2 regions of the Bradyrhizobium sp. 23AC genome follow, and region 1 is predicted to be linked to the other one. Evidence: predicted binding sites of a transcription regulator. Region 1 holds the regulator's gene; the other holds the start of a gene.
What was found. The regulator HrcA, encoded in region 1, represses chaperone genes, less so after heat shock. The targets are predictions, from matches to a motif close to GTTAGCACTCNCNNNNNGNGAGTGCTAAC.

Region 1 (11,313 bases):
CTTGCCATCCATCACGGCGACGCACGAATTCGTGGTGCCGAGGTCGATCCCAATGACCTTTCCCATGGTCCTGATATCCTTGTTTTTGCGGCAGGTTGGCTGGGCCCAGAAGGCACCCGACCGAAACCCCCTAAGATCAAACATCCGCGATATTGCGATGATTGAGGCTCATATAGGAGGGGGGGAGGGGCCCGCAAGGACCGAAGCTACGTTTCTGCCGTGAAAACATTGGGTTTTGGACGATGATATCCGGGCTTCACCGCCCTTGCGGGTGAGGAATTATTAACAGGTTCAGGCTTCAGCAAGCCCCCGCTACCGCAAGCCCGCCCGCCCTGTTGCCGCACGCCCAAACCCGGTAAAAGGCGGACCGGCCGGTCAGCCGCCACAGCTGCTTCGCGCGACAATGCGGCCCGGTGGCCGACCATCGAACGGCCTCAATGTGAACCAATCAGAGTGCCCATGAAGCTGATCCGCCCCCTCGCCGCGCTCGCCCTTCTGATCGCCTCCGCGTTTCCGGCCCTCGCCGCCGACGCCGTGTTTCCGCCCGGCTTGCGCCTCGGCATGGTGCCGCTGGTCGGTCTCAGCACGGCAAAAACCTTTCCGGGATTCGAGAGCGAGGACGGCAGCGTCAAGGTGTTGATCACCGAGCTGCCGCCGGCGGCCTATGGCGAGGTCGTGAGCGCCTTCAATTCCAATCCGGCCGGCGCTGGCGGCGTCAAGCAGGACAAGATCGAGACGCCCGCGGGCCTGGCCTATTTCACCACCGAAAGCGGCAAGGCCGGCGACACCCCGGTGAAGCGCTATTCGATGATCGTGCCGGGCGCCGGCTTCTCCGGCTATGTCGCGGTGCAGGTCCCGGAGAATGCCACCAAGATCTACACGGATGAAGCGGTGCGGCAGATGTTTGCGACCGCCACCACCCGCAAGCAGGTCTCGGCGGAGGAGCAGATCGCGCTGATGCCTTTCAGGATCACCGATCTCGCCGAATTCAAGGACATCCGCACGCTGGCGCCGGGATCGAGCATCATCCTGGCCGACGGCGACGAGAGCACCGGTTACGAGTCGAAGCCGTTCATGATCCTCGGCTTGATCGGCGCCACGCCGCAGCAGGCCGACGACCGCGCCCGCTTCGCCCAGGAGGCCGCGCTTCAGATTCCCGGCGTGCGCGAATCGCGCGTCACCATGTCCGAGCCGATCCGCATCAACGGCCAGCAAGGCTTCGAGACCCGGATCGACGGCGTCAGCGGCAAGGACAAGGTCCCGGTGACCGTGGTTCAGTGGATCCGCTTCTCGAGCGGCGGCGCCTCGCTGCGCATCATCGCCAGCGCCCCGCGCGACCAGTGGCTGGCCGCCTTCACCCGCTTCCGCGCCGTGCGCGACGGGATTCAGCCGAAGGGTTAGCTGCGAAGGCGGCGCAACACATTCGGTGTCATCCCCGCGAAGGCGGGGATCCATACCGCGTGATCTCGCGGTCGGCAGTCGGTCGCAGTCCCACAAAGAGTCTTCGCCAAACTTCTCCCCGTGGTTATGGATCCCGGGCTCGCGCTTTGCGCGCCCCGGGATGACGGTACTGTGGGCTTGCCAGCCCAAGCCCTCACCAAAGCCGGCCGCATTTTCGGGCTTCTGTTCGTACACGAACGGAACTAGGCTTCGTCTCCGTTGAGTTCATCCTAAGGGGAGGCGAACGATGCTGGATCGGCGACAAGTCTTGGCAATGCTTGGGACGACGGCGCTTGCAACGCTGGCTCCAACCGCACTCCTTGCAGCGGCATCGATCAAGCCGGACGATGCCTCCGCGCTGCTGGTGATCGACGTGCAGAACTGCTTCCTGCCCGGCGGCAGCCTCGCGGTGAAAGAGGGCGAGCAGGTGGTGCCCGTCATCAACAAGATCTCGAAGGCATTTGCGAATGTGGTGATGACGCAGGACTGGCACACGCCGGGCCACATCTCGTTTGCGTCGGTGCATTCCGGCAAGAAGCCGTTCGAGACCGTCGACCTTCCCTATGGCAAGCAGGTGCTGTGGCCCGACCATTGCGTGCAGGGCACCGACGGCGCTTCGCTGTCGAAGGACCTTGCGATCCCGCACGCCGAACTCATCATCCGCAAGGGCTTTCACAAGGACGTCGACAGCTATTCGGCCTTCCTCGAAGCCGACGGCAAGACCTCGACCGGACTTGCCGGCTATCTGAGGGGACGCAAGATCAAGCGCGTCTTCGTCGCAGGGCTCGCGACGGATTTCTGCGTTGCCTGGACCGCGCTCGACGCGCGCAAGGCGGGCTTCGAGGTCTATGTCGTGGAAGACGCCTGCCGCGGCATCGACACGCAGGGCTCGCTGGCAAAAGCCTGGGCCGATATGGCCAAGGCCGGCGTGAAGCGGATTCAGTCTGCGGATATCGCGGTGAGCGCGTAAGATTTCCGAGCTGTCATTCCGGGGCGGCTCGAAGAGCCGAACTACGGTGCGCAATTGCGCACCTGAGAATCTCGAGATTCCGGGTTCGATGCTACGCATCGCCCCGGAATGACACCAAACTCAATTCCCCGCGCCGCTCGACTCGTTGTTGTTCGCCGCGGCCGCGGGCTTCGCGCCGCCCTTGGCGACGCCGACCAGGGCCGGGCGCAGCACGCGCTCGCCGATGGTGTAGCCGGCCTGCATGATCTGCACCACGGTGCCAGACGGCACCGACGCATCAGGCACTTCGTACATCGCCTGGTGGAAGTTCGGGTCGAACTTCTGGCCCTGCGGATCGAGCTTCTTCACGCCGTGCTTTTCCAGCGCGTTGAGCAGCGAACGCTCGGTGAGCTCGACGCCTTCGATCAGCGCGGTCAGGCCGGGATCGGCCGTGGCGCGGGCCTCGGCCGGAACGGCATCGAGCGCGCGCTGGAGATTGTCGGCGATGTCGAGCACGTCGCGGGCAAAGCCGGTGATGCCGTAGAGCCGGGCGTCGGCGACCTCCTTGGTGGTGCGCTTGCGCAGATTCTCCATCTCGGCCAGCGTCCGCAGCATGCGGTCACGCGCCTCGGCGGCTTCCTTCTGCAACAGCTCGACCGAGCCGGGCTCGGGATCGTCGGGCATGATGTAGGGTTTTGACACCACGGGCTCGCCGGTCGCGGCAGTCGTGTCTTCGGGTTGCCGGTCTTGCTCGGTCATCGGCTCTAATCTCGAACTCGTTTCCAGGGATTGTTGGCCCGGATATCGTGCCTAAAGCGCCGAAAATCAAGCGCCCGTGATCGGCGGAAACGCCGATCAGCCTCCCAAAAGGCGGCTGACGATGCGGGCCGCGTAGTCCACGGTCGGGATCACGCGGGCATAATTCAGCCGCGTCGGCCCGATCACGCCCAAAACACCGACAATATGGCCGGCGGCATCCCGATAGGGCGAGATGATCGTGGAGGAGCCGGACAGGGAAAACAGTTTGTTCTCCGAACCGATGAAGATGCGCACGCCCTCAGCGGTCTCGGCGCGCCCCAGCAGGTCGATCACGCCGCGCTTGGTCTCGAGATCGTCGAACAGCAGGCGCACCCGTTCCAGATCCTCCAGCGCATGCAAGTCTTCGAGCAGATTGGCGTGGCCGCGGACGATGAGCTGGCGATCCTCGTTCTCGCCGCCGGACCAGCTGGCGATGCCGGCGGAAATCACCTTCTGTGCAAGCTGATCGAGCTCGGCGCGGGCCTGTCCAAGTGCCGTCTCGAGCTCGAGCCGCGCCTCGGCCAGGGTGCGGCCGCGGATGCGCGCATTGAGGAAATTGCCGGCCTCGGTGATCGCCGAGGAGGGAACTCCGGGGGGCAGCGACAGCACGCGGTTTTCGACCTGGCCGTCCTCGCCGACCAGGATCACCAGGGCCTTTTCCGGTTCCAGACGGACGAATTCGATGTGTTTCAGCCGGGCATTGGATTTCGGCGTCAGCACCACCGCGGCGGCGCGCGTCAGGCCCGACAGCCGCGTCAGCGCCTGGTCCAGCGCCGCCTCGACCGATTGCGCCTGGCCGACGGTGGCAAGCTGGCTCTGGATCGACTGCCGCTCGGCTTCGTTGAGGTCGCCGACCTGCATCAGGGCATCGACGAAGAATCGCAGGCCGAGTTCCGTCGGCAGCCGGCCGGCGGAGGTGTGCGGGGCGTAGATCAGGCCGAGCTGTTCCAGATCGGCCATGACGTTGCGGACCGAGGCTGGCGACAGCGGCATGGCGATGAGGCGCGAGATATTGCGCGAGCCCACGGGCTCACCGGTCGCGAGATAACTTTCGACAATTTGACGAAAGATGTCGCGAGAACGCTCGTTGAGCTGGGCGAGGCCTGCGCGCGGCGCGATCAGATGGATCGGATCGTGATGGGCCACAGACGGTAACTCCTCTCAGATGCTCATAATTTGTCCATCCAGGAGGGTTCTGACAAGCGTCGCGTTTGCAGGGTGGAAAACCGGGGGTGAAAAAGCCTTGTCCTTTCCCCTTGCCGCATACCCTCACCCCACCTACAAGCACCGCGAACAGCCCTACACCTGCGAGTTTTGGAGGATTTCCCATGCGGCCAAGCCGCCGTGCGCCCGACGAATTGCGCCCCGTGACGCTTGAGCGCGGCGTGGTCAAATATGCGGAAGGCTCCTGCCTGGTGAAATTCGGCGACACCCACGTGCTGGTCACCGCCACGCTGGAAGATCGCCTGCCGCCGTGGCTGAAGGGCCAGGGCCGCGGCTGGGTCACCGCCGAATACGGCATGCTGCCGCGCGCGACCTCCGAACGCACCCGCCGCGAGGCCTCCGCCGGCAAGCAAAGCGGCCGCACCGTCGAGATCCAGCGCCTGATCGGCCGCTCGCTTCGCACCATCGTCGATCTCGAAGCGCTCGGTGAGCGCCAGATCACGGTCGATTGCGACGTGCTCCAGGCCGACGGCGGCACGCGCACGGCCTCGATCACCGGCGCCTGGGTCGCGCTCGCCGATTGCATCAACTGGATGAAGGCGCGCAACATGATCAAGGCCAACGTGATGCGCGACAACGTCGCCGCGATCTCCTGCGGCATCTACAACGGCACGCCGGTGCTCGATCTCGACTATGCCGAGGATTCGGAAGCCCAGACCGACGCCAATTTCGTCATGACCGGCGATGGCCGCATCATCGAGGTGCAGGGCACCGCGGAACGCGAGCCTTTCACGCAGGACGAGTTCCTGGCGCTGATGGCGCTGGCCCAGAAGGGCATCGCGCGTCTCGTGGACTTGCAGAAACTGGCTGTCGCGTAGTCAATAGGCCCATGCACCGCCGAATCACCGGAAAGCTCGTCATCGCCACTCATAATCCCGGCAAGCTCGCCGAGATGAAGGAGCTGCTCGCGCCGTACGGCATCGAGGCGGTGTCGGCCGGAGAGCTCGGCCTCGGCGAGCCGGACGAGACCGGCAACGATTTCCGCAGCAATGCCGCGATCAAGGCGATCGCAGCGGCGAAGGCGACCAAGCTTCCCGCCTTTGCCGACGATTCCGGCATCGTGGTCGACGCACTCGACGGCGCGCCGGGCATTTTCTCCGCGCGCTGGGCTGGACCTTCCAAGGATTTCGCCGCGGCGATGGCGCAGATCGAGCGCCTGTTGCAGGAGCGCGGCGCCACCAAGCCGGACAAGCGCAAAGCGCATTTCGTCTCCGCGCTCTGCGTGGCCTGGCCCGACGATCATCTCGAAGAGGTCGAGGCGCGCGTCGACGGCACGCTGGTCTGGCCGCCGCGCGGCACCGCCGGCTTCGGCTATGACCCGATGTTCCTGCCGGACGGCCACAGCCGCACCTTCGGCGAGATGGACAGCATCGAGAAGCATGGCCTGCCGCCGCTCGGCCTCGGCCTGTCGCATCGCGCCCGCGCCTTCGTAAAACTGGCGGAGATCTGCCTTGAGCCGCGCTAGAGCGTTTTCGAGCGAAGTGGATACCGGTTCGCGCCAGGAAAACGCGTCAAAACAAGAATCTGAAGCCTTCGGCGTCTACGTGCACTGGCCGTTCTGCCTGTCGAAATGCCCCTATTGCGACTTCAACAGCCATGTCCGTCACGCCGCGATCGACGAGGCGCGCTTCGCCTCCGCCTTCGCGCGCGAGATCGCAGCCACCGCCGAGCGCTCGCCCGGCCGTGAGGTCAGCTCGATCTTTCTCGGCGGCGGCACGCCCTCGCTGATGCAGCCCGCAACCGTCGGCGCGGTGCTCGACGCGATCGGCAAGCACTGGACCGTCGCCGGCGATGTCGAGGTGACGCTGGAGGCGAATCCGACCAGCGTCGAAGCCACGCGCTTTGCCGGCTATCGCGCCGCCGGCGTCAACCGTGTCTCGCTCGGTGTGCAGGCGCTCGACGATGCCTCGCTGAAAGCGCTGGGCCGCCTGCACAGCGCGCGCGAGGCGCTCGATGCCGTCGCCATCGCACGCCGCTCGTTCGATCGCTATTCGTTCGACCTGATCTACGCTCGTCCCGACCAGACGCCGGCGATGTGGGCCGATGAACTGCGTCTTGCCATCGACGAGGCGGCCGAGCATCTGTCGCTCTATCAATTGACGATCGAGGAAGGCACGCCGTTCTTCGGCCTCCACCAGGCCGGCAAATTGAAGACGCCCGACGAAGCAGTCTCGCGCGCGCTCTACGACGTCACGCAGGAGACCTGCGACAAGCTCGGCCTGCCCGCCTACGAGATTTCCAATCACGCGCGGCGCGGCGCCGAGTGCCGGCACAATCTGGTCTACTGGCGCGGTGAGGAATATGCCGGCATCGGTCCCGGCGCGCATGGCCGGCTCGACATCGACGGCGTCAGGCATGCGACCGCCACCGAGAAGCGCCCCGAGGCCTGGCTGATGCGGGTCGAGACCAACGGCCATGGAATCGTCACCGACGATCTCCTCAACAGCGAAGAACGGGCCGACGAATTCCTGCTGATGGGATTGCGCCTCGCCGAAGGCATTGACCCCGAGCGCTACAAAGCCCTCTCCGGCCGCCCGCTCGATCCCAAGCGCATCGCGCTGCTGCGCGAGGAAGGCGCGATCACGGTGGATGCGACGGGCCGCTTGCGCGTGACGAGCAGCGGATTTCCGGTGCTGGACGCGGTGGTCGCGGATCTCGCGGCGTAACGAGATCTCGTAGGGTGGGCAAAGGCGCACTTGCGCCGTGCCCACCATCTTTCACTTTATCACGTGAAATTCGTGGGCACGCTTCGCTTTGCCCACCCTACGGCACCGTCTCCCGAGCTACGCCCCAAAACTCTTCGGCGAGCCCGCGACCGCAACGCCGCCACCCGTCGCCACCTTCATCACCGCGAGGCCACGCTCGTTGGTGCCATCCGCGCGGAAACGAAACAGGCCGTCGATGCCGGCGAAGCCGGAGGGATTGGTGAGCACGTCGGGCGAGAAGCGCGTGGTGCCTTGCGTGCGCGCCAGCGCGGCGACGAGGGCGACCGCGTCATAGGCGAGTGTCGCGGTGCGAATCGGCTCGGCGCCGTATTTGGTGCGGTAGCGGCCGGAGAAGGCGCGGAAGCCGGCCGGGTCGGGCGCGGCATAGAGGCCGCCTTGCAGGCTCGCATTGGCATAGACCCGCGGATTGTCCCACAGGCCGGTGCCGAGCAGCTGGATGTTGCGCAAGTTCGCGCCCGCCGCGGTCATCGCATCTGCGACCGTCACCACGGCATCGCCGTCATCGGCAATGAACAATGCATCCGCACTGCCGAGCTGCTGCGCCACGGTGCGCGCCGGTGTAGCGCGATCGGCGCCGTATTTCTCGAAGGCGACGATGCGCCCGCCACGCCGCGGCACAGCCGCTTTCACCGCCGCCTCGACGACATTGCCATAGGCATTGTCCGGCACCAGCACGGCGACGGAACGCTTTCCGATGCTGGCGGAATATTCGACGATGCGGTTGACGTCGGACTCCGGCAGGAACGAGAGCAGATAGACGCCGCGGCCGGCGATGCTGGAATCGGTCGAGAACGCGATCACCGAGATGCCGCGCGTGCGCGCGACTTGCGCCACCGCGGGCACCGATTGCGCGAACAGCGGTCCCAGAATGATCTCGGCGCCTTCGTCGACGGCCTGCTGCGCGGACGCCTGCGCGCCCTGCGGGCTGCCATTGTCGTCCTTGATCAGCAGTTGGATGTTCGGGTTCTGGAACTCGGCCAGCGCCATCTCGGCGGCGTTACGCATGGATTGCGCGGCAAGGCCGGCATTGCCGGCGGCCGAGAGCGGCAGGATCACGGCGACCTTCACGCCGCCGGTGCCGGCGGTCGTCGCCTGTTGCGGGGGACCTGCCGGTTGAGCCGGCGGCGTCGAGCTCGAGAACGGGTTGGAGAACTGGCTCAGGCTCTGCTGCACGCCGGCGCAGGCCGACAGCAGGGGCGTGCCGAGCAACAGGCCGAGCGCGCTCCGGCGGGTCGCCCCTGACATCAGGGACCCCGGAACAGGAGATTTTGGATAACGCGGGCCCACCATTTCAGCTTCTCTTCTGACCCGCCGGCGCCGGCCGGTCACGACATTCTTTCCACGACACAAGCCGCGGATTCAGGCATATTGTCGGCAAATAGTTAACCGAAACAAAAGGATAATAGCCGCTTAACGCGGCCGCCTTGCTGTCCCGGCAGCTGTTTGCCCTCGCTCATTCAGCATCAAGGCGGCGTTTCGGTCGCGAATATGGCGCGAGAGCCCTCACGCCCGCTCGACGTGATCCTGGATCGATCACATTCCCGTCCGTTCCTCGCCCCTCACCTCGGCACGATCTTTTTCGGCGAACCGGTTCCCAGCCCTGCGGATCGTGCCTAAGTTGACTTCATTATGCGCGCAAAGCCGGCCCCGATAAATACGCCTGAAGCTCAAGACGCCGCCTCGCGCGGTTTCTCTATCGACGCCCATCGAGTTGCGACGCCGAAGGCGGCACCGGGCCTCCATCTGGTCGCAACCCCCATCGGCAATCTCGGCGACATCACGCTGCGGGCGCTGCAGACCCTCGCTGGCGTCGACGTCATCGCCTGCGAGGACACCCGCATCACCCGGCGCCTGACCGAGCGCTACGCCATCGCCGCGCAGCTCAAGCAATATCACGAGCACAATGCGGAAGCCGCGCGTCCGAAAATCCTGGAGGCGCTGGGGCAGGGCGGCTCGATTGCGCTGGTCTCCGACGCCGGCACGCCGCTGATCTCCGATCCCGGCTTCAAGCTGGTGCGCGAGGTCTGCGCCGCCGGCCATGCGGTGTATGCCCTGCCCGGCCCGTCCTCGGTGCTGGCGGCGCTGACGGTGGCGGCGCTGCCGACCGACCGCTTCTTTTTCGAGGGGTTTCTGCCGGCGAAATCGGCCGCGCGGCGCTCGCGCCTGACCGAACTCGCGCGCATCGACGCCACGCTGGTGATGTTCGAGTCCGGCAACCGCGTGCAGGACACACTCGCAGAGCTCGCCGAGATCATGGGGGCACGCGAGGCCGCGATCTGCCGCGAGCTGACCAAGCTGCACGAGGAGATTTCGCGCGCACCACTGAGCCAGCTGGCGCGCGAGGCCGATACGCTGGAGACGCGCGGCGAGTTCGTGCTGGTGATCGCTCCGCCAGCGGCCGATGCCGAAATGCTGACATCGGATGCGCTGGACGATCTGTTGCGCGAACAGCTTGCCGCGCACAGCGTCAAGGATGCCGTCGCACATGCGGTCGCGCTCTCGGGCCGGCCGCGCCGCGAGGTCTATGCCCGTGCGCTCGAACTCGCCAAAGACTTAAGGGCCGGCGATGGCGAAGACTGAGGTCCCGGTGGAACCGAAGGTCGCCTCGCCCGAGCGCGTCGCCGCGTTCCACACCGGCATCTCCGCGGAGAGTCGCGCAGCGGCCTATCTGATGGCGAAGGGCTATCGCATCCTGGCCAAGCGCTACCGCACCCCGCATGGCGAGATCGACATCGTGGCGCGCCGCCGCAATCTGATCGCCTTCGTTGAGGTCAAGGCGCGGGCCACGCTGGATGACGCCGCCTTCGCCGTGACGCCGCGCCAGCAGCAGCGCATCATCGCCGCCGCGCAAGGCTGGCTCGTGGCGCATCCCGAGCATGCCGAATTCGAATTGCGATTCGACGCCATGCTGATTGCGCCGCGCTCACTTCCGCGCCATGTGTTGGCGGCATTCGACGCCTCGACCTGAAAGGCAGACCATGAAACTGAACGTCGCCGTCCAGATGGACCCCATCGCCCGCATCAACATCAAGGGCGATTCCACCTTTGCGCTGCTTCTGGAGGCGCAGAAGCGCGGCCACGGCCTGTCCTATTATACGCCCGACAAGCTCTCGATGGTCGGCGAGGAGATCGTGGCGCCGGTTCAGCTCCTGACCGTCCGCGACGAGTCCGGCGACCATTTCACGCTCGGCGAACCCAGGCGCGAGGCGCTGAACGGCTTCGACGTGGTGCTGCTGCGCCAGGACCCGCCGTTCGACCTCGCCTATATCACCTCGACGCATCTTCTGGAGCGCATCCATCCGAAGACGCTGGTGGTCAACGATCCAGCTTCCGTGCGCAACGCGCCGGAAAAGCTGTTCGTGATGAATTTTCCGCAGCTGATGCCGCCGACCCTGATCTCGCGCGACTTAGATGAGATCAACGCCTTCCGCGACAAGCACGGCGCCGTCGTGATGAAGCCGCTGCACGGCCATGGCGGCGCGGCGGTATTCCGCGTGATGCCGCAGGACATGAATTTCGGCTCGCTGTTCGACATGTTCTCGGTGACGTTCCGGGAGCCCTGGGTGATCCAGCAATTCATCCCCGAGGTGAAGCATGGCGACAAGCGCATCATCCTGGTCAACGGCGAGTTCGCCGGCGCGGTGAACCGCGTGCCGGCCGCCGACGACCTTCGCTCCAACATGGTGCGCGGCGGCGCGGCGCAGGAGACCGAGCTCACCCCGCGCGAGCGCGAGATCTGCGCCACCGTCGGCCCGGCGCTGCGCGAGCGCGGCCTGTTGTTCGTCGGCATCGACGTCATCAACGGCAACCTCACCGAGATCAACGTGACCTCGCCAACGGGCATCCGCGCGATCGCACGCCTCGGCGGCCCCGATGTTGCGGCGAAGGTCTGGGACGTGATCGAGCAGAAGCGGGCGCAGTAGCACTCTGCAATGATGACGTTGGGGAGCGCGCGAACTCTCCTCAACGTCGTCCCGGCGAACGCCGGGACCCATACCGCGGAATCTATCCGGAGAGCTTGGTCGCGGTACCGGGCGCTCAATCTTCGTCAAACTGCTCCCTGGGGTTATGGGTCCCGGCGTTCGCCGGGACGACATCGATGTTGTGGAGCGCTGCTGCGATCTCATTGGCATGATCGCGGCCGCGCATCACTAACCCCCCATTCACCATGACGCC
Region 2 (11,313 bases), on a different contig from region 1:
CTAGACCCTGGCCGGAGAACGTACGCCGGCGGCACGCAACGCCTTCGATGCCGCGCGTCGCGAGCCGGCCGACACCGGGAGTTGACGGCTCGCAGCGAGCGCCGGGCTACATCACCACGACCTTGGTGCCGACATTGACGCGGCCGTAGAGGTCGATGACGTCTTCGTTGCGCATGCGGATGCAGCCGGAGGAGACGTTGGTGCCTATGGTCCAGGGCTCGTTGGAGCCGTGGATGCGGTACAGCGTCGAGCCCAGGTACATCGCGCGAGCGCCGAGCGGGTTCTCCGGACCACCTTCCATGTGCCGGGGCAAATCGGGGCGGCGCGCGATCATTTCGGCCGGCGGCGTCCAGTCCGGCCATTCGCGCTTGGCTGTGATCGCCTTCACGCCGGACCAGGTGAAGCCCGGACGCCCGACGCCAATGCCGTAGCGCATCGCCCTGCCATTGCCCTCGACGAGATAGAGGAACTTGTTCGGGGTATCGACCACGATGGTGCCGGGACTTTCCTTGCCGCTATAGTCAACAGATTGCTTCTCGAACCTTGGATCGAACTGACGCTGCCGCGGGTCGGCCGTCTCCTGCTGAACCGCGCCTTGCTGATATCCACCTTGCATCTGCGGCTCGCCCATCGGCGGCAGGCGGCGCTGATCGTAATAGCCGGGCTGCTGTTGATAGACCGGCTGCTCGGGCGCGTAGGCCGGACCGCGGCCGGGACCGTCGCCGAATAGGAACTCGATGAAGCCGCCGCCCATGTTCGCATTGGAGGCGACGCGCACCGGCGCCGGCGGCACCTGCGGCTGGTAGAGCACCGCGGGCGGATCGTTCGGCACCGAATTGTCGAAGGCGCTGGCACTGTTTGCGCCGGCAACGAAGGTGCAAGCGCTGCCGAGCAGCGCGACAGACATTTTCTTGAACATCGACGTACTCTGTACTGTTTCGTCTAGATCACACGCGCCGTGGGGAGCTGATGGCTGGTCCGCTCCCCCGACGTGGTCAATAAAAGGCAAAAGCCGTTTTGTTTGGTAAACAGAAACGCCGTTTGGATTCACCACGTCGCCAGCAGCGGGGCAATTTGGCGATCAGCGTTTATTTTCGATGAACGCCGCGCGCCCATGGTTAATCGCTTCTTTGCGCGCCGTCGCGCACAGCCGCACAACAGTTCCTGCCGTGAACTTCGTGTTAAATCGCTTCTGCCTACAAAGACGCGTGAGTGAGGTGGGGGGAGTATCCTGATGGCTGTTCACCGCAAACGTTTTCGCGTCGAGAATATCGCTGGTGGCGAGATGCCGATTTTGGACGTAACTGAAGAGGCAATCCCGATGCATAGCGAGATCATGGCCGAGCTACGTGCGATCCGTGCACAGATGGCGAAAGGCGCTGCGCCCTTGCCCTTGTCCGGCAGCGCAGCCATGGCGGCGATCGACGCCTCCACCGCCCACGAGCTCTCCGAGGCTCGTACCATGCTTGAAACCTATCGGGCCCAGATCGAGCAGTGCGAAAAGCTGAAGGTCGAACTCGACCTCATCCATGACGCCATCGACCGCACCAAGCGCGAAATCGCGACGCTGCACGGCAAGAGCTTTGACGGCGGCGAAATGGCCAAGGTCAATGGCGAGCTCGGCGCGGTGGTCGGCGGCACCGAGCAGGCGACCCAGCAGATCCTCGAAGCCGCGGAATCGATCGACCAGGCCGCCAGCGCGATGTCCAAGGTGGACTCGATCGATCAGCAGAAGCGGCTCGCCGACGACATCCAGGAACGCGTCATCTCGATCTTCGAAGCCTGCAACTTCCAGGACCTGACCGGCCAGCGCATCAGCAAGGTGATGGGCACGATGAAGTTCATCGAGCAGCACATCAATGCGATGATGGAGATCTGGGGCGGCGTCGACGCGATCAAATCCCACGTCGTGCCGCCGGTCGACAATCGCAGCGAGGACGACAAGCTTCTCAACGGCCCCAAGCTCGCCGGCGACGTCGGCCACGCCTCACAGGACGACATCGACGCGCTGTTCGACTGAGCGGACGCGAGATAGAGAAAAACAAAACGCCGGCGTGAGCCGGCGTTTTTTGTTTTTGGATCCACCATCTCCGCTGTCATCGTCCGCCTTGTGCGCACTTGCGCACTGAGGCGGACGATCCAGTATCCCAGAGACAGCAGTGATTGAGCCGAGAGGCCGCGGCGTACTGGATGCCCCGCCCCCGTGCGCAATTGCGCACTAGGCGGGGCATGACGTTGGAGGGAGTGCTACGCCCTCGGCGCGCAGCGGACGTAGACCATGTTGCCGTAGCGGGTGGCGGCGTCCTTGTCGATGAAGCGGGTGATCAGGACGCGGCCGTCGAAGGAGATGATTTCGCGGTCCTGCTCGCCGGGGGTCGGACCCGCCGGCCCGATGTAGTTCTTGCCGCTCGGCGAGCCCTTCAGCCGCAGCTCCTGCGGCGTTGCCTGGTCGGCCAGATGCATGATCACGCCGCCGGAGGAGCCGGCGGTGATCACATAGGGGTTCTTGCACTGGGCCCGGGCGGCAGCCTCGGTACGGGCGCGGTCGGCCGGGTTCTGGAACGAGGCGAGGCCCCAGCGGCCGACGATCTCGTCTGCGCGAATGGTCGCAGGCATTTCGGGTGCGACGCCCGGCTCGGCTTCGGGCGGCGGCGAGGACGACGAGAAGGACGGCAGGCTCATGCCGCCGCCGCAAGCGCCCAGCAGCAGCGCCAGACATGAGGCGGCGGCCAGATTGGCAACCGTGCGCGCGTGAGCTGAACTGATCATGGCATTCCCCCGAACAAGACCATGGCCGCACCCCTCCTGCAGCCAAGCGCAAAACCGCTGCCGGAGCAATGACGTCCTTTAATACGTCGGCGCCCCGAACAAGTTTCCAGTGCCACCATCCTATATCCGCCTCACCAATCGCTTAACCACCTTTGCTTGACAGGATCGCGGCCAAGCCATATTTCCGGGCCCACTATTAGCACTCGGAAAGCCCGATTGCTAAGCACGCCGTTCGATCCTCGGGATAGGGGATGGACGGAAGCGCCGCCCCACCCACTTCCACTACTTCCGAAGCGAGCCTCCAAAGGGAAACGTCATGGCTAAATCCAAATTTCGTCCGCTGCATGACCGTGTCGTGGTCAAACGTATCGACGCCGAGGAAAAGACCAAGGGCGGCATCATCATTCCGGACAGCGCCAAGGAAAAGCCGTCCCAGGGCGAGGTCGTCGCCGTCGGCCCCGGCGGCCGTGACGAGACCGGCAAGCTGACCCCGATCGACCTCAAGGTCGGCGACCGCGTGCTGTTCGGCAAATGGTCGGGCACCGAGGTCAAGATCGACAACGAAGAGCTCCTGATCATGAAGGAGTCGGACATCATGGGCGTACTGGCCTAAGGCCATCCGCCTGAACAGCCGCTGAATGTCTCATCGTCATGCCCGGGCAGAAGCGCGAAGCGCGTCTTCGCGCTAGGCGACCCGGGCATCCATCGTTTTTCGCAGGATGATGGATTGCCGGGCCTACGCCACGCCGAAGCGGCTTCGGCCGCGCAGGCGGGTCAGGCCCGGCAATGACGGAGAGAGAAGCGCCGCAGACACATCACCAAACACGAGGGATTGCTAAAATGGCTGCCAAAGACGTCAAGTTTTCCGGAGACGCGCGCGATCGCATGCTGCGCGGCGTCGACGTTCTCGCCAACGCCGTCAAGGTGACGCTCGGCCCGAAGGGCCGCAACGTCGTCATCGAGAAGAGCTTCGGCGCCCCCCGCATCACCAAGGACGGCGTCACCGTCGCCAAGGAGATCGAGCTCGAGGACAAGTTCGAGAACATGGGCGCCCAGATGGTGCGTGAGGTCGCCTCCAAGACCAACGACCTCGCCGGCGACGGCACCACCACCGCCACCGTGCTGGCCCAGGCCATCGTGCGCGAAGGCGCCAAGGCGGTTGCCGCCGGCATGAACCCGATGGACCTCAAGCGAGGCATCGACAGCGCGGTTGCGGCGGTCATCAAGGACATCGAGAAGCGCGCCAAGCCGGTCGCCGCCTCCTCCGAGGTCGCCCAGGTCGGCACCATCTCCGCCAACGGCGATGCCGCCATCGGCAAGATGATCGCCCAGGCGATGCAGAAGGTCGGCAACGAAGGCGTCATCACCGTCGAAGAGAACAAGTCGCTCGACACCGAAGTCGACATCGTCGAGGGCATGAAGTTCGACCGCGGCTATCTCAGCCCCTACTTCGTCACCAACCCCGAGAAGATGACCGCCGAGCTCGAGGATGCCTACATCCTCCTGCACGAGAAGAAGCTTTCGGGCCTGCAGGCCATGCTGCCGGTGCTGGAAGCCGTGGTGCAGTCGGGCAAGCCGCTCGTCATCATCGCCGAGGACGTCGAGGGCGAGGCGCTGGCCACCCTGGTCGTCAACCGCCTCCGCGGCGGCCTCAAGGTCGCCGCCGTCAAGGCGCCGGGCTTCGGCGATCGCCGCAAGGCCATGCTCGAGGACCTCGCCATCCTCACCGGCGGCCAGCTCATTTCCGAAGACCTCGGCATGAAGCTTGAGAACGTCACGGTGAAGATGCTGGGCCGCGCCGGCAAGGTCGTGATCGACAAGGAGAACACCACGATCGTCAAGGGCGCCGGCAAGAAGCCGGACATCGAGGCCCGTGTCGGCCAGATCAAGGCGCAGATCGAGGAGACCACCTCGGACTACGACCGTGAGAAGCTCCAGGAGCGTCTCGCCAAGCTGGCCGGCGGCGTCGCGGTGATCCGCGTCGGCGGCGCCACCGAGATCGAGGTCAAGGAGAAGAAGGACCGCGTCGAGGACGCCCTCAACGCCACCCGCGCCGCAGTGCAGGAAGGCATCGTCCCCGGCGGCGGCGTCGCGCTGCTCCGCGCCAAGAAGGCGGTGGGTCGTCTCACCAACGCCAATGCCGACGTCCAGGCCGGCATCAACATCGTGCTGAAGGCGCTGGAAGCTCCGATCCGCCAGATCTCCGAGAACGCGGGCGTGGAAGGCTCGATCGTGGTCGGCAAGATCCTTGAGAACAAGTCCGAGACCTTCGGCTTCGACGCCCAGAACGAGGACTATGTCGACATGGTCGAGAAGGGCATCATCGATCCCGCCAAGGTGGTGCGCACCGCGCTCCAGGACGCCTCCTCAGTGGCCGGCCTGCTGGTCACCACCGAGGCCATGGTCGCCGAAACGCCGAAGAAGGAAGCCTCGCCCGCGATGCCCGGCGGCGGCGGCATGGGCGGCTTCTAAGCCTCCGTTCCGTTACAATGTTGCGAAGGCCGCCTCCGGGCGGCCTTCTTTTTTGCCGACCCTGCCCCTCCGCTTTCCGATTCAACCGTCGGCCAAAACCCACTACGGTGACGCGCCGATTCGAATTGTTTGGGCATGATCCTCTCGGAAAACCGCTTCACACTTTTCCGGATCATGCCCGTTGCGCGAGGATTTCATCGATGCGTGCGCTTCTGGTTTGTTCGACAGCCCTTTTGGCAGCTCTGCTTGCAGCTTCTCCGCATCCCGCATCCGCCCAGATGAAGCTGTCGCCGAGGGCCACGACGCCCGGTGGTCCGGAGACACGCTATTTCACCTCGATCGACGGGCTGATGGACGGCAATGCCGACGTGATCCTGAAGGAGACGCGCCAGGGCAAGACGGTGACGGCGGCCGTGCTCGACGTCTGCTATCCCGTCGCAAAGAATTCCGACCGCAAGGACCGCTTCGTCGTCAACCTCCAGGTCGCGGGCCAGACCCTGACCGGCACCACGCAGAGCATCAGCGAGAAGTCGCCGGTCAGCGTCAAGCTGCTGCGCAAGCAGGCCGGCGACACCTTCGAATTCCGCGGCCAGATCAGCATTGGCCAGGTGGTGACCGAGGTGACCTCGCCCGACAATTCCGATCTCAGCGAGAAGGAATTTCAGGACAACCAGACCTCCGACGACGGCATCACGCCGCAGCCGAAGGATTTCACCGATGTCTCGCCGGAGGCGATCGCGGTCAAGGTCAAGCTCGATAGTGCAACCGACTTCCTGAAGAGCCTGAAGGGCCAGGCGGTCGAGGTGACGCTGGCGAGTCTCACGGTCGGCTGCGATGCGCTACGCGCAGGCGAGCAGACCATCAACATGTCGGTCGATCCCGAGCGCGCCGGCGCGCTGCTGGCGAAATTCAAGGCGACGCCGGGCGTCACCTCCGCGGGCTGGACCGCGGGCATGACCGAGATGGACCGCACCATACGCTTCGCCGCAGCCGACTGGCGCGAGGGCGACAAGATCAGCAAGGACAAGCTCGCGGCCGCCGTCTCGAACGTTTTGAGCCGGACGCTCGCGGCAAAGCCGGTCTCGCAGAGCTTCAACCCCGCCACAGGCAAGCTCAAGCTGGTCTTCAAGCGGCCGAACCCGGATTTCCCCGCGCTCGATCTCACCGACACGATCGAGGTCGCAGGGCTCGTCTCGCCCGACAAGCCGGGCACGACCGACAAGCTCATGCTGTGGATCGGCAGCCCCGCGACCACGACCGCCGACGAGAGCACCGGCGCCAAGCTCAATCTCTCCGACGACACGTCGGTCGACGAGGAAGGCGAGCAGCCCGACGACAACGGTTCGGTCGAGGCGCTCGCCAAGGAGCTCAGGGGCCAGCGCTGGGACGCCGACAAATCGGTTTGGAAGTAGGCTTCTCGTGCCCCGGACGCAGCGCAGCACGTCAGTGATGCGCTGCAGAGCCGGGGCCCAGAGGCTACGCGAAGTCGCCGATCGAGTCTGGGTCCCGGCTCTGCGCAGCAGCGTTGCACGCTGCAGCGCGTCCGGGACACGAGAGCGGGACCTAATTCCCCGTCGTGCGAAAACGCAGTGGCTTCGGGCCGATCAGCGTCAGCACGTCGCCCTGACGCTTCCAGGTCTCGACGCTGCTCAGTGCTGCGACCAGATCGTCGTCGGCCTGCGCCCTTGCCGGCGGGCAGGAGCGATCCTGGATCTGGCCGGGGACGAAGATCACGGTGTTGCCGGCGACCGAGAACTGGCCCTTGCCGCCCTTGCACCAGAGCTCGAGCACGACCTCGCCATGGTCGCCGATCTCGATGTTCGGAATTCGCTTCGAGCCTGCTTGCGGCAACGCTTCCAGCGTCATCTCGGTGCCGAACGGGAAACCATCCTCGGCACGCGCGACAATGGACATCGCGAGCATTGCAACCGCAGCACACACCAATCGCTTGAGCGAAACCATGAGACCTCTCGTCCGACCTGATTTGCCGCACCTTCTATAAGACGGCGGCGCCATTGAGAAGGTTCGCGCAACCTCAAGCGCGATGAGATTTGATTGGACGCAAAAATCCCCGCGGGGCGGAACCTCGCGGGGATTCGCGTTCGAGCCGGAGTTGGCCTGTTACTTCAGGACCATTGCCGTGAACGGCCAGACATAGGCCTGCAACGTCACGAGCACGCCGACAAGACAGGCCAGCACGATCGAGTGCCAGAACACGAAGCGCAGGATCGTGCCCTCGTGCCCGTACCAGTTGGTGGCAGTGGAGGCGACCACGATCGACTGCGCGTCGATCATCTTGCCCATCACGCCGCCGGACGAGTTCGCCGCGGCCATCAGCACCGGCGACAGGCCGAGCTGCTCGGAGGTGATCTTCTGCAGGTTTCCGAACAGCACGTTGGACGCCGTGTCCGATCCCGTCAGCGCCACGCCCAGCCAGCCGAGCAGCGTGCCGAAGAAGGGATAGAGCACGCCGGTTGCGGCGAAGGCGAGGCCGAGCGTCGCGTCGACGCCGGAGAGCCGCGTCAAGGTGCCGATCGCCAGCATCGCCGAGATCGTGATCAGCGAGATCGCACAGAGCCGGATGGTGCGGCCGTACTCGGTCACGAGCTTGCCGGGACCGACGCCCATCAGGACACCGGAGATGATCGCCGCGATCAGCATGCCGGTGCCGGTGAACGAGAGATAGGTGAAGCCGAACACCGCGCTCTCTTTCGTCGGCCCTGGCGCGACCGGCGGCATCTTGTTGATCATCTGGTGCAGCTCGGGCACGGGATAGTTCCAGACGAAGATCGAATTCGCCCAGGCCTTGAACGCCCCGTTGCCCCAGATCAGCATCACGATGCAAACGATGATCCACGGCAGCAGCGCGCCGAACAGTTCGCTCTGCGTCAGCGGCGTCTTGTCGAGCGGTTTGGCCGCCGCCATGGTGGCCGCCGATTCATCGCGGCCGCGCAGCGCCGGCGACAGCCAGAGCTGCCTGGGCTGCCAGACCTTCAGGAACAGGATCAGCGCACCCATCGAGATCAGCGACGCGCCGATGTCGACGATCCAGGGGTTGATGAAGTTCGAGATCACGAATTGCGGAACCGCGAACGACACGCCGGTGACCAGGATCGCCGGCCAGACATCCTTCATGCCCTTCCATCCCGCGAACGCCCACACCACCCAGAACGGCACGATCAGCGAGAAGACCGGCAATTGCCGGCCGACCATCGCGCCGAGGATGTAGGGATCGAGCCCGGTGACCGAGGCAAGGCCCTGGATCGGCGTGCCCAGCGCGCCGTAGGCGACCGGCGCGGTGTTGGCGATCAGCGACAGGCCGGACGCCGCCAGCGGCGAGAAGCCGAGGCCGATCAGCACGGCACCGGTGATGGCGACCGGCGTGCCGAAGCCCGAGGCGCCCTCGAAGAACGCGCCGAAGGAGAACGCGATCAGCAGCAATTGCAGCCGCCGGTCCTCGGTGACACCCCCGATGGCGCGCTTGAGCAATTCGAAGCGTCCCGTGCTCACCGTCACCTGGTAGAGGAAGATGACGTTGAGGACGATCCAGCCGATCGGGAAAAAGCCGGTGACGATGCCCAGCACCGAGGCGCGGATCGACATGTTCGCCGGCATGGTGAAGACGAAGATCGTGATCAGATTGGCCACGATCACGGCGATGATCGCCGCGATATGCGCCTGGACGCGGCCGCTCGCGATCAGGACCAGCAGCGTGACGACGGGCACCGCCGCCGCAATCGTCGACAGCACAGGGCTGTGCAGCGGATCATAGACTTGATTCCACATGGTCTTCCTCCCCCACGCATGTTTGCGGCAGACGGCCCGCGTGGAGAGCCGATCCTGCTTGACGCTGGAAGCGATAACCCCCGAGCTGGACGCGAATTCCTCGCGAATGCGGCGGTTCCCATCCCGCTCACAAGCTCGCGAAATCCCAGAGCACCCCACCCCGCGCCGTCGAACCCCATGCTAGGGTTGCAAGCTGCGACAAGCCAACGCAAATTGCAGCACTTGCGACTTTAGTCTAAGCGCGCCCATTTCCGCCATTGCCTCAAGCCTCTGGCTCCGGGCCGTTGTGCACATCCCCCTAGGAGACTCCGCTCTGTGAAGAACCTCAGCGCCACGCTCGCGATCGTCTGGCGAATCGCCGTCCCCTATTTCCGGTCGGAGGACAAATGGGCCGGCCGCGGCCTGCTCGCCGTCGTCGTCGCAATGGAGCTGGTGCTGGTCGCGATCAACGTGCTGCTCAATCAATGGCAGAACCGGTTCTACAGCGCATTGCAGGCCTACGATCTGCCCGAATTCGTCAAGGAGGTCTGGATCTTCCTTGGGCTTGCCTTCACCTTCGTCGCGCTGGCCGTCTACAAGCTCTACCTGAACCAGTGGCTCCAGATCCGCTGGCGGCAATGGCTGACGCAACACTATCTCGGCGAATGGCTCGAGGGCGCCACGCATTACCGCATGCAGCTCAAGGGCGATGCCGCCGACAATCCGGACCAGCGCATCACCGAGGACGTCAAGAATTTCGTCGAGCAAACGCTGACCATCGGCCTTGGCCTTTTGTCGTCGATCGTGACGCTGGCTTCGTTCGTCGTCATCCTCTGGGGTCTGTCCTACAAGGCACCCTTATACATTTACGGCACCGATATCCTCGTGCCCGGTTTTCTGGTCTGGTGCGCCCTGGCCTACGCGATCGTCGGTACCGCGCTGACCCACTGGATCGGCGCCCCGCTCATCAATCTCAATTTCGAGCAGCAGCGCTTTGAGGCCGACTTTCGCTTCAACCTGATCCGCGTGCGCGAAAATTCCGAGCAGATCGCCCTTCTGAAAGGCGAGAACGCGGAGCGAGGGCATCTCCTGCGGCGCTTCGGCTTCGTCATCGGCAATTGGTACGAGATCATGGGCCGGACCAAGCGCCTGACCGCCTTCACGGCAAGCTACGGACAGGCTGCGACGCTCTTTCCCTATGTGGTGGTGGCGCCTGCCTACTTCGCCAAGCGCATCCAGCTCGGCGACATGATGCAGACCGGCTCGGCGTTCGGCAGCGTGCAGGATGCGCTGTCGTTCTTCGTCACCGCCTATCGCTCGCTCGCAGAGTGGCGCGCGGTGATCGCCCGCCTCGATGGCTTCGAGATGTCGGTCAGCTCCGCCGCCCACGGCGCGGCGCTCGAACCGACCATCGACGTCGCACCATCGAACGGCAAGGCAATCGCGCTCGAGCAATTGCTCGTCAAACTGCCGAACGGCGCGCCTCTGGTCGCAGCCGATGCCTTCACGATCCAGCCGTCGGAGCGGGTGCTGGTGACCGGCCCCTCGGGCTCCGGCAAGTCGACACTGTTCCGGGCCATCGCCGGCGTCTGGCCGTTCGGCACCGGCACGATCGCTATTCCCGAGACGTCGAAGCTGATGATGCTGCCGCAGCGGCCGTATTTCCCGATCGGCGCGCTTGGCGACGCCGTCATCTACCCGACCGAGCACGGCTCCGTCCCGCCCGAGAAGATCCGCGACGCCTTGATTGCCGTCGGCCTGCCGCGGCTGGCGGACCGGCTCGACGAGCACGGCCACTGGAACCGGACATTGTCGCTCGGCGAACAGCAACGCCTTGGGCTTGCCCGTGCGCTGCTGCACATGCCGGACTATCTCTTCCTCGACGAGGCGACCGCCTCGCTGGACGAGCCGTCCGAGGACCGGCTTTATCGGCTGCTGACGGAGAAGCTGCCGCAGGCCACCATCGTCTCGATCGGCCACCGCTCGACGCTCGACGCCTTCCACACCCGGAAGGTGGCGTTGGTGGAGGACGGCGATATCCACGTCCTCGGTAAAGCCGGCGAGCCGGCCCGGGCGGAGCCGACCGCGGCGCGCTGAGCGGCCGGCCGGCGTCTCGGACGACCAAGGCTGGGCACCCGGCCCCAAAGCAAAAGGGCGGCAGATTGCTCTGCCGCCCTCAGATGGTCTCGGGAACAAACTTACTTCAGGTTGGTCATCGCCGTCAGGTCGAACGAGAGCTTGGCGATGCCGGTCGCGCCGCACCACTTGGAGCCGACGCCCGACGGATTGATGCTGCTGAAGCTGCTG

Region 2: RAD10_RS05140 (co-chaperone GroES) is a predicted target of HrcA. The motif match lies at 2,965-2,993, and genes of this name have one in related genera.

Annotation. Positions count from the first base shown of each region.
Region 1 is NZ_JAVAYN010000001.1:907,817-919,129, forward strand. Features, by position in the region: gene dnaK (molecular chaperone DnaK) at 1-66, opposite strand, end outside; gene RAD10_RS04265 (hypothetical protein) at 460-1,401, shown strand; gene pncA (bifunctional nicotinamidase/pyrazinamidase) at 1,688-2,410, shown strand; gene grpE (nucleotide exchange factor GrpE) at 2,531-3,148, opposite strand; gene hrcA (heat-inducible transcriptional repressor HrcA) at 3,245-4,333, opposite strand; gene rph (ribonuclease PH) at 4,516-5,229, shown strand; gene rdgB (RdgB/HAM1 family non-canonical purine NTP pyrophosphatase) at 5,241-5,876, shown strand; gene hemW (radical SAM family heme chaperone HemW) at 5,893-7,077, shown strand; gene RAD10_RS04300 (penicillin-binding protein activator) at 7,195-8,427, opposite strand; gene rsmI (16S rRNA (cytidine(1402)-2'-O)-methyltransferase) at 8,767-9,717, shown strand; gene RAD10_RS04310 (YraN family protein) at 9,704-10,105, shown strand; gene gshB (glutathione synthase) at 10,116-11,060, shown strand.
Region 2 is NZ_JAVAYN010000002.1:7,303-18,615, reverse strand. Features, by position in the region: gene RAD10_RS05155 (L,D-transpeptidase) at 107-919, opposite strand; gene RAD10_RS05150 (protein phosphatase CheZ) at 1,235-2,020, shown strand; gene RAD10_RS05145 (hypothetical protein) at 2,248-2,769, opposite strand; gene RAD10_RS05140 (co-chaperone GroES) at 3,086-3,382, shown strand; gene groL (chaperonin GroEL) at 3,610-5,241, shown strand; gene RAD10_RS05130 (hypothetical protein) at 5,442-6,653, shown strand; gene RAD10_RS05125 (META domain-containing protein) at 6,805-7,203, opposite strand; gene RAD10_RS05120 (L-lactate permease) at 7,363-9,027, opposite strand; gene RAD10_RS05115 (ABC transporter ATP-binding protein/permease) at 9,343-11,103, shown strand; gene RAD10_RS05110 (TorF family putative porin) at 11,205-11,313, opposite strand, start outside.